DNA from 2 places in the Actinomadura sp. NAK00032 genome. Region 2 is predicted to be linked to the other one. Evidence: riboswitches for the same ligand, from Rfam matches in the RefSeq annotation. Region 2 holds a riboswitch; the other holds the start of a gene.

Region 1 (7,205 bases), 4.0 Mb from region 2:
CGCCTCCAGTTCGGCCAGCGCCCCGGTGATGACGGCGCGGTCGGTGGCGTCGTCGCCCTGGAAGGCGCGCTTGTGCGGGGTGCGTCCCATCGCCACGACGTCGTGGACGGTCAGCTCGAAGTCGCCGGGGGCCTCCTGGAGGACGGCGGCCAGCCGCCTGGCCAGGTGCTTGCCGGGCATCCGCCAGATGTCGTCGCCGTCCAGCAGGACCCGTCCCGAGGTGGGACGCCGCGCGCGGTAGAAGGTGCGCAGCAGTGTCGACTTGCCGGCGCCGTTCGGGCCGACCAGTCCCACGACCTCGCCGGGGGCGGCCGTCAGGGAGACCCGGTCGACCAGGGGGCGCCCGCCGACGACGACGGAGACGCCCTCGGCGCGCAGACTCGCGGGGCCGGGGCCCGCCGGGGTCACCGGGCCGCCTTCCGGCGCATCAGGTAGAGGAAGAACGGTCCGCCGACTAGGGCGGTGAGGATCCCGACGGGGATCTCCTCGGGGCTGATCAGGGTCCGCGCGGCCAGGTCGGCGGCGATGAGGAAGGCCGCGCCGAGCAGCGCCGCGGCGGGCAGCGCGCGGCGGTGGTCGGTGCCGGCCAGCAGCCGGACGGCATGCGGCATGAGCAGGCCGACGAAGCCGATCGAGCCGCTGACCGCGACGACCGTGCCGATCATCAGCGCGACCAGCACGAACGCGGCCGCGCGGAAGCGGTGCACGTCCAGGCCGAGGGACGCGGCCGCCTCCTCCCCGGCCAGCAGCAGGTTGAGCGGCCGCGACAGCCCGAGCAGCACCGCGGTCCCGGCGAGGACCGCGGCCGCCGGGATCCACAGGACGGTCCAGGTGGTGCCGGCCAGCCCGCCGAGCGTCCAGCGCAGCGCCGCCTCGGCGCCGCGCGGGTCGTCGGACGTGATGATCAGGTAGCTGGCGACCGCCGACAGCACCTCGGCGGTCGCGACGCCGGCCAGCACCAGCCGCAGGGTGGGCATCCGCCCGCCGGAGCGGGCCAGGAAGTACACCAGGACCAGCGCGAGCAGCGCGCCGCCGAACGCGGCCAGCGGCAGCGAGAACATCCCGAACCAGGCCGCGTGCAGCACCACGACCATGACCGCCCCGACCGTCGCGCCGGACGACACCCCGAGCAGCATCGGGTCGGCGAGCGGGTTGCGCACCAGCGCCTGCAGCGCCATCCCGCACACCGACAGGCCCGCGCCGACCACCCCGCACAGCAGCACGCGGGGGAGCCGGACGTCCAGCACGATCGTCTCGCGGACGGGCGGCCAGTCCGGGGCGGCCAGCGCCGGATGCAGGCGGTGCAGCAGGATGCCCCAGACCTGCTCGGGCGGCAGCCGGACCGAGCCCGCCGAGATCCCCGCCGTGGCCGCCGCCAGCACCAGCGCACCCAGCAGCGCCAGGACCAGCGGGTAGGGGAGCCGGCGGCGCGGAGCGGGCGCGGCCGCCGCCGTCCGGGCGCCGGAGCCGCGGGCTTCGGTCACGCCGGTCACGCGAAGCGGTCCGGGTGCAGTTGCCGGGCCAGCGAGGCCACCGCGTCCGCGACCCTCACGCCGGTCACCGTGGACGACAGCGGCAGCACCGCGAACCGCCGGTCCCTGATGGCGGGGACGTCCTTGAGCGCGGGATTGCTCAGCAGGAACTTCTTCTTGTCCTCGGCGGACTGCTCGCCGTAGTCGTAGATGAGGACGACGTCCGGTGCGCGCTCGGCGAACTGCTCGAAGGAGACGTTCCCGTAGGGCTTGTCCACGTCGGCGAACAGGTTGGTCCCGCCCGCCAGCCGGATCATCTCGTTGCCGATCCCGGCGCCGCCCGCGGTGAAGGCGGTCTTGTCCCCGCTGTCGTAGACGGCCACCTTGACCGGCGCGGCGCCCGACAGCGCGCGCTTCACCCCGTCCAGGACGGCGCGCATCAAGGCGATCCGCCGCTCGGCCCGGTCCGGGACACCGAAGACCTCGGCGACGGCCCGGATCTCCTCCTCGGCGGTGGCCGCGGTCACCGGCCCCGCCGGGCATTCCTCGATGTTGAGACGGGTGTCGATGCCCGCCTTCCGCAACGCGGCCCGGCCGCGGCCCGCCTTCTCGTCGAAGGCGCTCTTCCAGCCCCCGTACACGAAGTCGGGCTCGGCCGCCAGCAGCGTCTCGAACGAGGGGTACTCCCTGGAGATGACCTTCACCCGGTCGTAGGCCCGCCGGAACTCCGGCAGCACCTCGTCGTCCAGGTAGCCGGTCCCCACCATCGACTTCTCCAGGCCGAGCGCCAGCATCACCTCGGTCGCGTGCTGGTTGAGCGAGACCGCCCGCCGCGGCGGCCGCTGGTACGTGGTCGTCACCCCGCAGTTGGCGACCGTCACCGGGAACCCGTCCGGCGGCGAACCGGACGTCCCGCCCGTGACGCGCTCCGCGCCGCCGCAGCCGGCCGACAGCAGCACGAGCATCGCCAGGACGGCCAGCGCCCGCCCGCCGCGCACGCCGGTCACCAAGAGCGCCTTCGAGCGTGAGATGTGCGCCGCCGTCCGGCGCGGTGCCGGGCATGCCGAACCCATGGGCATACAGCCCCTCCTCTCTGGGGAGATCCGCCCCAGTCCGATCGAGGAGGCGACCGCGTGAGTCTCCTGGCTCTCGGGTCAACGCTCGTCCCGGCCTTCCCACCCGCGTGCGCGGGCAGTGGCATGGTTCGGGATCCGCTCGCCGATCACAGTGGCGGGACCGCGCCGGATTCGCACCGGCTTCCTCGTTCCGCCGTCGCCTACTCCGCACATCGTGACACATCCGGCAGGTGAGCGCCGCGTCACATGATGATCTCCCTTGACAGGACACTCCTGCATGTCATTAGTTACTGCATATAGCTCGCAATAACTGAGGGGATGCATGGTCTCGTCATCGGCGGTCCCGTCCGTCGCGCTGCCGGACTCCGGCGGCGACGACCTGGGGGCGTCCTCCCGGCGGCGCCGGTACCTGCTGCTCCTGCTCGGGCTCGTGGCGGTCCTGCTCGCCACGGTCGTCGCCGCGGTCGCGATGGGCGCGGTGGCGGTGCCGCCCACGACCGTCCTCGACGTGGTCGGCCACCACCTGGTCGGCAGCCCGGCCGAGGTCACCTGGCGTCCGGCGCACGACTCGATCGTGTGGCGGGTCCGGTTGCCGCGCGTGCTGCTGGGGGCGGCGGTCGGCGCCGGGCTCGCCGTCACCGGCATGGCGCTGCAGGCGATGGTGCGCAACATGCTCGCCGACCCGTACCTGCTGGGCGTCAACTCCGGCGGCTCGGCGGGCGCGGCCGCCGCGATCCTGTTCGGGTTCGGCGCGGGGTGGGGCGAGCACGCGCTGCAGATCGCCGCGTTCCTGGGCGCGCTGGCCGCGTCGCTGCTGGTGTTCGTGATCGCCCGGACGGCCGGGCGGATCACCTCGACCCGGCTGCTGATGACCGGGGTGGCCGTCGGGTACGCGCTCTACGCGCTGACCAGCTTCCTGATCTTCGCGTCCGATTCGGCCGAGGGGTCGCGGTCGGTGCTGTTCTGGCTGCTGGGCACGCTGGCACTCGCGCACTGGTCGGCGCCCCTGTTCGTGGTCGTGGCGGCAGTCGTGCTGGTGACCGTCCTGCTCACGCTGTGGGGACGCCGGCTGGACGCGCTCGCGATCGGCGACGAGACCGCGCACACCCTGGGCGTCTCGCCGGCGGGGTTCCGCCTGGTGCTGCTGGTCCTGGTGTCCCTGGCGGTGGGGGTGCTGGTGGCCTCCTCGGGCAGCATCGGCTTCGTCGGGCTGGTGATCCCGCATCTGGCCCGGCGCGTCGTGGGGGCCACGCACCGCCGGGCCGTGCCCGTCGCCGCGCTCATCGGCGCGACGTTCCTGCTGTGGGCCGACCTGGCCGCACGCATGGTCCTCAGCCCGCAGGAACTGCCGATCGGCATCATCACCGCGCTGGTCGGCGCGCCGTTCCTGCTCATCCTGGTCCGCCGCCCGCACGCCGGAAGCGAGTGAGACAGCCATGATCGAAGGACGCGGGCTCAGCTACGCCTACGGCGCGGCGACCGTGGTGCGCGACGTCGACGTGCGGGCCGGGACCGGCCGGATCCTCGGGCTGCTCGGCCCCAACGGCAGCGGCAAGACGACGGTGGTCCGGATGCTCACCGGGATCGTGCCGCCCCGCAGCGGGCAGGTCCTGATCGACGGGCGCCCGCTGGACTCCCTGCCCCACCGCGAACTCGCCCGGCGGGTCGCCGTCGTGCTGCAGGAGTCGGCGGGCGACCTGCCGCTGACCGTGGCCGACATGGTCATGCTCGGCCGGGCGCCGCACCAGTCGACGTTCTCCCGCAACGGCGCCGGCGACCACCGGATCGCGGCGGCCGCGCTGCGCAGGGTCGGCGCCCGGCACCTGGCGGACCGGGTCTTCGTCCGGCTGTCCGGCGGCGAGAAACAGCGCGTGATGATCGCCCGCGCGCTGGCGCAGCAGCCCGCGCACCTGGTGCTCGACGAGCCGACCAACCACCTCGACATCCGGTTCCAGCACGAGCTGCTCACCATGATCCGCGGGCTCGGCATCACCACGGTCATCGTGCTCCACGACCTCAACCTGGCCGCCCGCTACTGCGACGACGTCCTCGTCCTCCAGCGGGGCGGCGTCGTCGCGCACGGCCCGTGCGCCGACGTGCTGACGCCCGGACTCCTCGAAGGCGTCTACGGCGTCGGTGTCGAGCGCTTGGAGACCTCCCGCGGCATCCAGTTCCTCTTCCACCCGCTCGACGCCGCGCCCGCGAGCACCGGCTGACCGGACGCCGGACGACCACCGCAAGGAGCGATGCGCCAGATGAAGCGATACCTCGCCTGGTTCGGGGCCGGGCTGCTGGCCGCCGCGCTGGCCGGATGCGGCCCGGCGGGCCGAGAGGCGGGCGGCCAGAGCGGTACGACGGTGCGCTACCCCCTCACCGTCGAGAACTGCGGGGTGGACGTCAGGGTGGGCGAGGCGCCCTCCCGCGCCATGATCGTCAACAGCGCCCCGCTGCAGTACCTGTCCTCGCTCGGCGTGCTGGACCGGCTGGGCTCGCGCGCCGGGAAGTTCCCCCCGGAGTACTACTCCGAGCAGACCCTCGCGGCGGTCGGCAGGGTGCCGTCCCTCACCGACCGGCTCGGCTCCGACGGGCACCTGAAGATCTCCACCGAGGCGATCATCGCCCGGGAGCCCGACCTGCTGCTCGGCCTGCCGGAGGGCGTCACGCGGGAGTCGCTCGCCGCGGCCGGGATCCCCGTGCTCCTCGAACCGAGCTTCTGCCCGGACGGCATCAAGGACCCCGGCTACGAGACGATCTTCAGCCAGATGCGGCTGTACGGCGAGGTCTTCGACCGGCGGGCCCGGGCCGAGCAGGCGGTGGCGGACCTGCGGAAGCGCATCAAGACCGTCGAAGCGGGACTGACCGGCCGGCAGGGCCGCAAGGTGGCGGTCCTGTGGCCCTACCGGGGCGAGGGGACCGTCGGGGCCTACGGCAGCCGGAGCATGGCCACCCCCCAGCTCGAGACGCTCGGCGCCCGCAACGTGTTCGCCGACGTCGACAAGCGCGTCTTCGAAGTCTCCATGGAGGAGCTGCTGAGACGCGACCCCGACACCATCGTCCTGCTGCACACCGACGGCACCGATGAGGAGATCAAGCAGGCCCTGCTCGACATCCCCGGTGCCAAGGACCTCCGCGCCGTCAGGAACGGCGCGGTCACGGTGCAGTTGTTCAACTTCACCGAACCGCCCACGCCCCTCGTCCTCGACGGCCTGGAACGCCTCGCCGCCTACCTCAAGGGAAAGTGAACGCCATGCCCTCGCACTCGCCGATCCAGGACCGGATCACCTGGTACTGGGACCAGCAGGCCCCCGACTACCAGCAGTTCCAGGAGCAGCGCCTGGCCCACCCCGACTACAGCGCCGCCTGGACCCGCGTCTGGCGGGACGCGCTGCCCGGCGACGCCGAGACCGTGCTCGACGTGGGCACCGGCACCGGTCACGCCGCACTGACCATCGCCGCGCTTGGCCGCCAGGTGACCGGCATCGACATCGCGCCCGCCATGCTGGACTTCGCCCGCGGCAACGCCCGTCGCCGCGGGCTCGACATCACCTTCGTCCAGGGCGACGCGGTCGAGCCCGAAGCGCCGGGCGCCCCGTTCGACGCGCTCGTCAGCCGCTACCTCCTCTGGACGCTGCCCGAGGTCGACACCGCGCTGGGCAACTGGCGCCGCCTGCTCCGCCCCGGCGGCCGCCTGGCCGTCGTGGACGCCCCCTGGCACGCCGGCGGGATGCGCCACTCCGACACCGACCCGAGAGCCCGCGCCTACGACGACGAGGCCCGCCGCGCACTGGTGCTGGCCGAGGCGGAGACCATCACCGCCTGGCAGGACCGGATCACCGCCGCCGGCTTCGTGGACGTCCGGGCCGCACCGCTGGCGGAACTCTACGACCTCGACGGCGTCCACGGCGTCGCGGCCGACCACCGCCGCACCCTGCAGCACCTGATCACCGCACGGAACCCCGAGACGGACGCGACCCGCTCCCGAGACGGGAGCTAGAGGGGCCGGTCGCGCAGGGCGGCGTCGGCCATCGCCTGGAGCTCGTCGCGGCCGACCGGGGACGGGGGCTGGACGTCCTGTTCGCCAACGCCGCCATCACCGAGTTCGCGACGCTCGAGCAGGTCACCGAGGAGCATTTCGACGCCCACTTCGGCATCAACGTCCGGGGCCTGCCGTTCACCGTCCAGAAGGCGCCGCCGCTGCTCGACCACGGCGCCTCGATCATCCTGAACGGCTCCACCGACGCGGAGGCCGGCGATGAGGCGTTCGGCGTGTACGCGGCGAGAAAGGCCGCCGTCCGGTCGTTCTCCCGGACCCGGGCCGGCAAGCTCAAGGGACGCGGCATCCGGGCCAACACCATCACGCCCGGCCCAACCGACACCCCCGGCATGTGGGGGCTCGCTCCCGACGCGGAGCAGGCCGCCGACCTCAGGCGGCAAATGGAGTCGGAGGTGCCGCTGGGCCGACTCGCGCACCCGGCGGAGAACGCCGCCGCCGTGGCCTTCCTCGCCTCCGGGCAGAGCGGCTTCATCCCCGGTTCGAGCCTGGACATCGACGGCGGCCTGAACCAGATGTGAGTGCCGGTGATCGTCACAGGCGCCACGTAGCCTCGCCACGAAGTCCGCACACCATCCGCAGGAGAGAGCATGGACGGCGAAGTTC
Region 2 (7,205 bases):
ACCCCCGACAAGCCGAACCGCATAACCGCACCCCCCAGCCCGGCCCGGAGGCCAACCAATGTGGGCGGAGACCGTCCACCCCCGGCTTTCCGTCCACCCCCGGCTTTCCGTCCACCCCGGCTTTCCGTCCACCCGGCTGGCCGCCCACCCCACTGGCCCCACGCCCACCATCGCGGACCACCACCCAGTCCAGCTACCCGCCTCCGATAAGCCGAGCCGCATGCCGCACGTCTGCGGCCCTGGGCCGGCCAATCAGTAAGGCGAAGGCCCTCCACACCGGCCGGTGGTCCACCTCGGCGCCCGCCACCGGTACCGCCTGCCACGGATGCCGCCTGCCCCGCTAGCCACAGGCCCACTGCCTTGGACCACCATCCCGGCTGACTTTCCACACCCCCGATAAGCCGAATCGCATAACCGCACGCCCCCGGCCCGCTCCGGACCGACCTACCAGTGAGCCGGAGGCCCCTCGACACCGGCTGGCCGCCCGCCCCACTGGTCCCGGGCCTACCGGCTGCATGACGCCACACCCACGCCCACCCGCAGCTCGTCCCGCCAACACGGGCGGGCAGCGAGCCGCTCTCCCCAACTCGACCCCAGCCGCCGCCCTGGCTCAAACCGCGCGACCAGCAAGGCCAGGCCCGCGAGCACGGGGACGGCCACACTGCGCGCCGCGATCACCACGAAGACGGCGACCGACACGGCCCGCCCACCGGCACTCAGCACTCCCCGGGCGATGGCGATGCCGACCGCCGCGCACATCATCAGGTTCTCGGGATTGACAGCGGAGAACAGCAGGCAGCGGGGAGCCGCCTTGACCGGAGTGAAGGTGTCGTCGGCCTTCAACCACCGCACCCAGCGGCCCGCATCCACGAGCCCAGCCGCAGCCTCCCGCCCAAGCTGACCACCTGCCATGCAGACCAAAGCCGGCATGGATCGCAGGTATGTGCCCCTGCGCCAGGGTGCCTCGCCAGCACCGGCCAGGCCCTCGCCTCAGACTCGTCGAAGGCCGCGTTGGCCAAATCGGACATGGTTTGGTCGCAAATTCACAGCCCCACGCCCGGTCGCGCCGCCACCATGATCCCGGAGACACCCCTCGGCCCCGCTACCCGACCACGCCCGGCCCAGGTCACAGGAGTGGCAGACCCACGCCCGCGACCACCGCGCCCCACCCGCAGGTGACGTCCACTGGAGTGGTGTAAGAGTTGATCTTCGCGTGATCCTGTTTCTGCAGGTTAAGCGGTGAGTTCCTGCTGCTCGGTAGCGGGGTCGGGTGTGGTGCCGTCGATGACGCGCAGCCGGGCTTTGGCGAGGCATTCCGGGCCCATGTAGCGGCGGGCCTCGGTCCATTCGTCGGTCTGCTCCATCAGCACCGCGCCGACCAGGCGGACGATCGCGGCCCGGTCGGGGAAGATCCCGACCACGTCGGTGCGCCTGCGGATCTCCTTGTTCAGGCGCTCCTGCGGGTTGTTGGACCAGATCTGCCGCCAGAGCTGGCGCGGGAAGCCGGTGAAGGCCAGCAGATCGGGTCTGGCCTGGTCCAGGTGCTCGGCCGCGTCGGGGTGCTTGGCCTCCAGCGAGGCGACGACCCGTGCGTGCTGGGCATGGACCTCCTCGGCGGCGGGCTGGTCGAAGATGGTCCGCACCAGCGTCGCCACCCACGGCTGCGCCGACTTGGGCACCCTGGTCAGCAGGTTGCGCAGGTAATGCGTCCGGCACCGCTGCCAGCCCGCGCCCGGCAGCGTCGACCCGATCGCCTCGACCAGGCCCCGATGCGCATCGGAGATCACCATCTGGACGCCCGACAGGCCGCGCGCGACGAGCCCGCGCAGGAAGGCGAGCCAGCCGGCTCCGTCCTCGGCCGAAGTGACCTCGACCCCGAGGATCTCGCGGTGCCCGTCGGCGTTGACCCCGGTGGCCACCAGCACATGCACGTTCACGATCCGGCCGCCCTCACGGACCTTCTGAGTCAGGGCGTCCACCCACACGAACGCATACGGGCCGCTCTCCAACGGCCGGTTCCGGAACGCCGCCACCTGCGCGTCCAGCACCTTGGACATCTCCGACACCTGGCTTTTGGAGATGCCCTTGATGCCCATTTGCTCCACCAGCTTGTCCACCCTGCGCGTCGACACCCCCAGGAGATAGGAGGTGGCCACCACCGAGACCAGGGCCTGCTCGGCCCGGCGACGCCGCTCCAGCAGCCACTCGGGGAAGTAGGACCCCGACCGCAGCTTCGGGATCGCCAACTCCACGGTGCCGGCGCGGGTGTCCCAGTCCCGGACCCGGTAGCCGTTGCGGCGGTTCACCCGGTCCTCTGAGCGGGTCCCGTAGTCGGCGCCGCAGACCGCGTCCGCCTCCGCCGACATGAGGGCCTCGGCCATCGTCTTGACCATCGACCGCAACACATCGGGCTCACACACCCCGATCTGCTCGGCCAGCCACCCCGCAGGGTCCACACTGTTGTCCACGGCCATCGCGTTCCTCTCCTTCTGATCTTGGTCGATTCGAAGGATCACGCGATGGCCGTCTCACGTCACGACGCCACGCCCTCTGACCAGGTCAAACTCATACACCACCTCCGTGGACGCAACCCCCCCGCACGGCTCTGCAGCCGCCCCCGGCTAGTCACCCACCACGCTCGAACAGGGCCGCCACGGGTTCACAGGCGCGAGCACCCGCCCACCTATCACCCCGCCCGCACGGCTCGAGGCCCGGTCACTCAGACTGGCCGGGCCCTATCCACTCAGACTGGCCGAGGACCATGCTGGCCGAAGGCGGTGTGACCGCACCGCAAGCCCAGAACCCCAGGCTCTCGGACGCGGCCCCTCCAACCACCACCACGGGTCAGGAGACGCTCACCCCGACCGCCCACGGCGCTCCCGGGTCACAAGATCAGCAGGCCGACGCTCGGTCGTCGTCGTCCCAACGGCACGGGCGTGCGACCGTCCATCCAGTTAGGGCTCGTCCGGGGGAGTTAGCGGTGTTCAGCGTCTGGCGTCACGGCGTCGAACAGGGCCCAACCGTCCACTTCGACTGTTCCGACAGTGGGCCACAGCCCACTGGCTATGGCCTCCTCCATCAGTGCACGAACGGTGCTGGGCTTGTGGAGGTTCAGATACGCCCGGTCCGGTAGGCGCATCGCCGCGCCCTCATCGAAGTGACCATCAGCGATGACCCGGTCGTGTTGCGGCCTGAACACCAGACGTAGACGGCCCGACTCTCCTCGGCGCCACAGCGTCACCGTGCTGCTGCACCCGGGGTAGCCTCGCGCCCGGTCGTGCCGATGCGCGAAACACCAGCCGTAGACCGCTCTGCCCACCACCGAGCGGCGGACCCTGCGTCTGCTCGCCACAGCGGCACTCTAATCACCCGCTGTACTGGGGGAGGCCACGCGCCAGGCCCGCGTCCACACCCCCACACGCGGACGCCCCACCACAAGCCCGGAGACGCGCCCGCCCTGGCCGCCCACCGCGCTCGTCCTAGAAGGCACGTGATCGGCCAGGCCTGCGCCGGCGTCCTGCCGGCACGGCCCTGAAGACCCACCCCGGTTGTCCGCCGCCGTTGCTGAATGTCGGCGACGTTTGCGGAGCGAGGCGGCCGGTGGTTGCTGGAGCCCGTGTATTGCGTTTCTGTCTTTGATGGACACGATCAGTTGCCTGGGTGTCCGCCGTGCTGGGGCATCGCGGGGCTCCCGTAGGGACGCGCGGCGCCGGTTGCCCCGCCGACAGGGTCCGTCCCACCAGTTTGGTTCCTGCTGCCTTGGTCGGAGGCCGTTCATGCGGTCGGCGGGGTGGTGGGGTGGGCTGTTATTGGGTCTGGTCGGTTGGGCGGATGAGGATCTCGTTGACCGCGACGTGTTCAGGCTGCGTGAGTGCGTACACGACGGCGTTGGCTATGTCTTCGGGTTGGAGTGTGCGCATGGCCGAGGCCATCTGCTGGGCGGTTGCTCGGCTTGCCGGGTCGGAGATGTGGTCGGCCAGTTCGGTGGAGACGAAGCCCGGTTCCACCAGGACCACGCGCACGCCCTGGGTGGTGACTTCCTGCCGGAGTGCCTCGGAGAAGGCGTTGACGCCGAACTTCGTCGCGGCGTAGACGCCGCCGCCCGCTGATGCGATCCGTCCTGACGTCGAGGAGACCTGGAGGACGGTGCCCTTGCTCTCCAGGAGGTGCGGCAGGGCCGCGTGGACCGCGTACATCGAGCCGAGCAGGTTCGTTTCGACCATGCGGGTCCATTCGGTGGTGTCGGCGCCCGCGATCGGGCCGCTGAGCATCACCCCGGCGTTGTTCACCAGGACGTCCAGGCCGCCGAAGTGTTCGACGGTCGCGGCGACCGCGGCCTGCACTGACCGTTGGTCCGTCACGTCCAGGTCGAGGGGGAGCACCTCGCCCGGTGCCTTGTCCGCCAGGGCCGTCAGGCGGTCGGCTCGGCGGGCGCCGGCGGCCAGGCTCGCGCCGGCGGTGGACAGGGCCAGTGCGGTCGCCTCGCCAATGCCCGAGGACGCTCCGGTGACCAGGATGACCTTTCCGGCGAGCGTGTCGTTCATGTCGTGTCCTTTCGTGGCCCACCTAAGCGGACCGGGTGGTCACCTTAGCCTAGCTCATAAGCGGACCGATTGGTCACCTTAGATAGAGTGGGCGCTGGAGGAAGGAGCGGCACATGGCCAGAACCGTCCCGTCGCGCAGTGACGCGGTGCGCAATCGGCGGCTGCTGCTGGACGCCGCGGCCCGGACGTTCGCCGAGCGCGGGGTCGAGGTGTCCATCGGGGAGATCGCGGAGTGCGCCGGGGTGGGCAAGGGCACGGTCTTCCGGCACTTCTCCTCCAAGGCCGATCTGCTCGCGGCGATCATGCTCGGCATGCTGGACGAGCTGGAGAGCACCGGGACCGCGCTGCTGGAGGACGACGATGCCGGGCGGGCGCTGCGGGAGTTCATGGCCGCCGGGGTGGAGATCTTCGTCAGGGACCGGGCGTTCTGCGAGGTCGTCGGCCGTCCGTCGCTGCAGAGCGAGCAGGTGCGGGAGGCGATCCAGCGGCTGCGCGACGTCGCGGAGGAGATCACCGACCGTGCCCGGCGGCAGGGGGCCGTGCGGCCGGACGTCACCGGCACCGATGTGGTCCTGCTGCTGACCGGCATCCAGCACACGGCGGCGCCGCTGCTGGACCATGAGCCGCAGGCCTGGCGGCGTTATCTCGAACTGGCCCTCGACGGGCTTTCCGCCGGCTCGCGGCCGGACCTGCCCTACCCGCCGCCGGGGCGGCTGTCGCTTGGTCCCGGCGTTTGAGTCCGCCCAGGATTCGTGTCGCCGCTTATGTGGTCAGGTACGGCTCCGGTCCTGAGCTGCTCGTCTTCGACCACGTCGGCATGCCGGACGCGGGGACTCAGGTGCCTGCGGGTGGTGTGAGGGGCGGCGAAGATCTGGTGCGTGCCGTTCTGCGGGAGGTTTTTGAGGAGACGGGGCTTGGCGATGTCTCGGTTGTTCGGCGTGTTGCTGTTGAGGAGAAGCCGCATCCTTGCACTGGCGAGCCTCGCAAGACGTCGTTTTTTCATCTTGTCGCGGGGGCGTCCGTGGCGGATGCGTGGGAGCACGTGGTGGACGGTGATGGCGGCGATGCGGGGTTGAGGTTTGCGTGCCGGTTCGTGGCGTTGCCGTTGGTGCGGCCGCTCGCGGACGACCAGGGGGCTTGGCTGGGGCTCATCGACCCGGCCTTCGGTCGTGAGCGTTGACGGCGGTAGGGTCGCCGGTGGCATGAACTGATGCGGGGTGCCCCTTCGTGGGGAGAATCGGGAAGCCGGTGTGAATCCGGCACGGGCCCGCCGCGGTGACCGGGGAGCTGCCGTCCACGCGCGTTTGCGCGGCCACTGGCCGGAAGGCTGGGAAGGCGGGCGGCCGGCGTCGATCCGGGAGTCCGAAGACCGGCCCCGCTCCACGCGGCCGCCCTGTGGCGGCCCGACGCAGCGGGAGCCTGCCATGGAGCTTTACGACGTCATCCACCGCCGCCGCGATGTGCGTGCCGAGTTCACCGGTGCGCCCATTGCCCGGGACGTTCTCGACCGGGTGCTCGCGGCGGCGCATGCCGCGCCGAGCGTGGGGCTGTCGCAGCCCTGGGATTTCATTCTGGTGAGGGATGCCCGGCTTCGGCGTGCCTTTCATGAGCATGTCGAGGGGGAGCGGGCCGTATTCGCTCGCGGTCTGCGTGGGGACGCCGCTGAGCGGTTCGCGAAGATCAAGATTGATGGGGTTCTGGAGTCTTCCCTTTCCGTTGTGGTCACTTACGACGCCGCTCGGGGCGGGCCTGCGGTTCTGGGACGGCACGCGATCGCGGACGCGGGGCTGTACTCGGTCTGCCTGGCCATTCAGAACCTGTGGCTGGCCGCTACGGCGGAGGGCCTCGGCGTGGGGTGGGTGTCGTTCTACCGGGAGGCCTATCTGCGTGAGTTGCTCGGCATTCCGGTGGACGTTCGTCCGGTCGCCTGGCTGTGTCTTGGGCCGGTCAGCCGTCTGCAACCCGCTCCGGATCTCGAACGGCACGGGTGGCGGCAGCGGCGGGCACTGGACGCCGCTGTTCACCTTGACCGGTGGGCGGGGCGGTCTTGAGGCGGATCGCCATGTGGGCCAGGAAGGCCATGCCGGCCAGCAGGTAGCAGTTGGCGATCGGGGTCAGGAAGATGTGGAAGCCGTATTGGAGCGGGTGGCCGTTGTGGGGCGTCCACCAGAGGGGTGAGAGCGCGAAGAGGACGTAGGCGGCCAGGGCGGTTTTGCGGTTGCCGTTTCTGAGGAGTACCGCCAGGGCCGGGACGATCCATACCCAGTGGTGCGCCCAGGAGATGGGGGAGACCAGTAGGCCGGTGGCCCCTGTTACCGCCGTTGCGGCCAGCCAGTCGCCCCGCCTGGCCCATAGGACGGCGATCGCCAGGCCGATCGCGCCGATCGTCAGGGGGATGGCGGTGTACCAGTCGCCTACTTCGGCCGTCCCGCGCAATATGCGGGTCAGCGTGCCGTAAGGGGATTGATTGCTGATGTACGGGACGCCCACGCGGGACGTGTCGTAGAAAGTGTCCAGCCAATAGACGCGGGACGCTTCCGGGGCGATGGCGTAGGCGAGCAGGGTGCAGGCGGCGAAGGTCGCCGTCGCGGTCACGGCGTCTCTCGTGCGCCTTGTCAGCAGGAGCAGGACGACGAAGACGGCCGGGGTCAGTTTGATCGC

The links. A riboswitch is a leader RNA that binds a small molecule or an ion and turns the genes downstream of it on or off. The one in region 2 is predicted to bind cobalamin.
Region 1: another riboswitch for cobalamin. It lies ahead of HUT06_RS24845 (ABC transporter substrate-binding protein); the one in region 2 lies ahead of bluB (5,6-dimethylbenzimidazole synthase).

The regions. Positions count from the first base shown of each region.
Region 1 covers NZ_CP054932.1:5,327,018-5,334,222, reverse strand. Annotated here, with positions in the region: gene HUT06_RS24855 (ABC transporter ATP-binding protein) at 1-408, opposite strand, end outside; gene HUT06_RS24850 (iron ABC transporter permease) at 405-1,484, opposite strand; gene HUT06_RS24845 (ABC transporter substrate-binding protein) at 1,490-2,479, opposite strand; cobalamin riboswitch at 2,608-2,738, opposite strand; gene HUT06_RS24840 (iron ABC transporter permease) at 2,871-3,977, shown strand; gene HUT06_RS24835 (ABC transporter ATP-binding protein) at 3,985-4,764, shown strand; gene HUT06_RS24830 (ABC transporter substrate-binding protein) at 4,804-5,790, shown strand; gene HUT06_RS43980 (class I SAM-dependent methyltransferase) at 5,796-6,542, shown strand; gene HUT06_RS24825 (SDR family oxidoreductase) at 6,578-7,120, shown strand; gene HUT06_RS24820 (VOC family protein) at 7,190-7,205, shown strand, end outside.
Region 2 covers NZ_CP054932.1:1,324,328-1,331,532, forward strand. Annotated here, with positions in the region: gene HUT06_RS06265 (hypothetical protein) at 505-843, opposite strand; gene HUT06_RS06270 (IS256 family transposase) at 1,233-2,474, opposite strand; gene HUT06_RS06275 (SDR family NAD(P)-dependent oxidoreductase) at 3,807-4,544, opposite strand; gene HUT06_RS06280 (TetR/AcrR family transcriptional regulator) at 4,658-5,281, shown strand; gene HUT06_RS06285 (NUDIX domain-containing protein) at 5,278-5,724, shown strand; cobalamin riboswitch at 5,743-5,937, shown strand; gene bluB (5,6-dimethylbenzimidazole synthase) at 5,969-6,595, shown strand; gene HUT06_RS06295 (glycosyltransferase 87 family protein) at 6,492-7,205, opposite strand, start outside.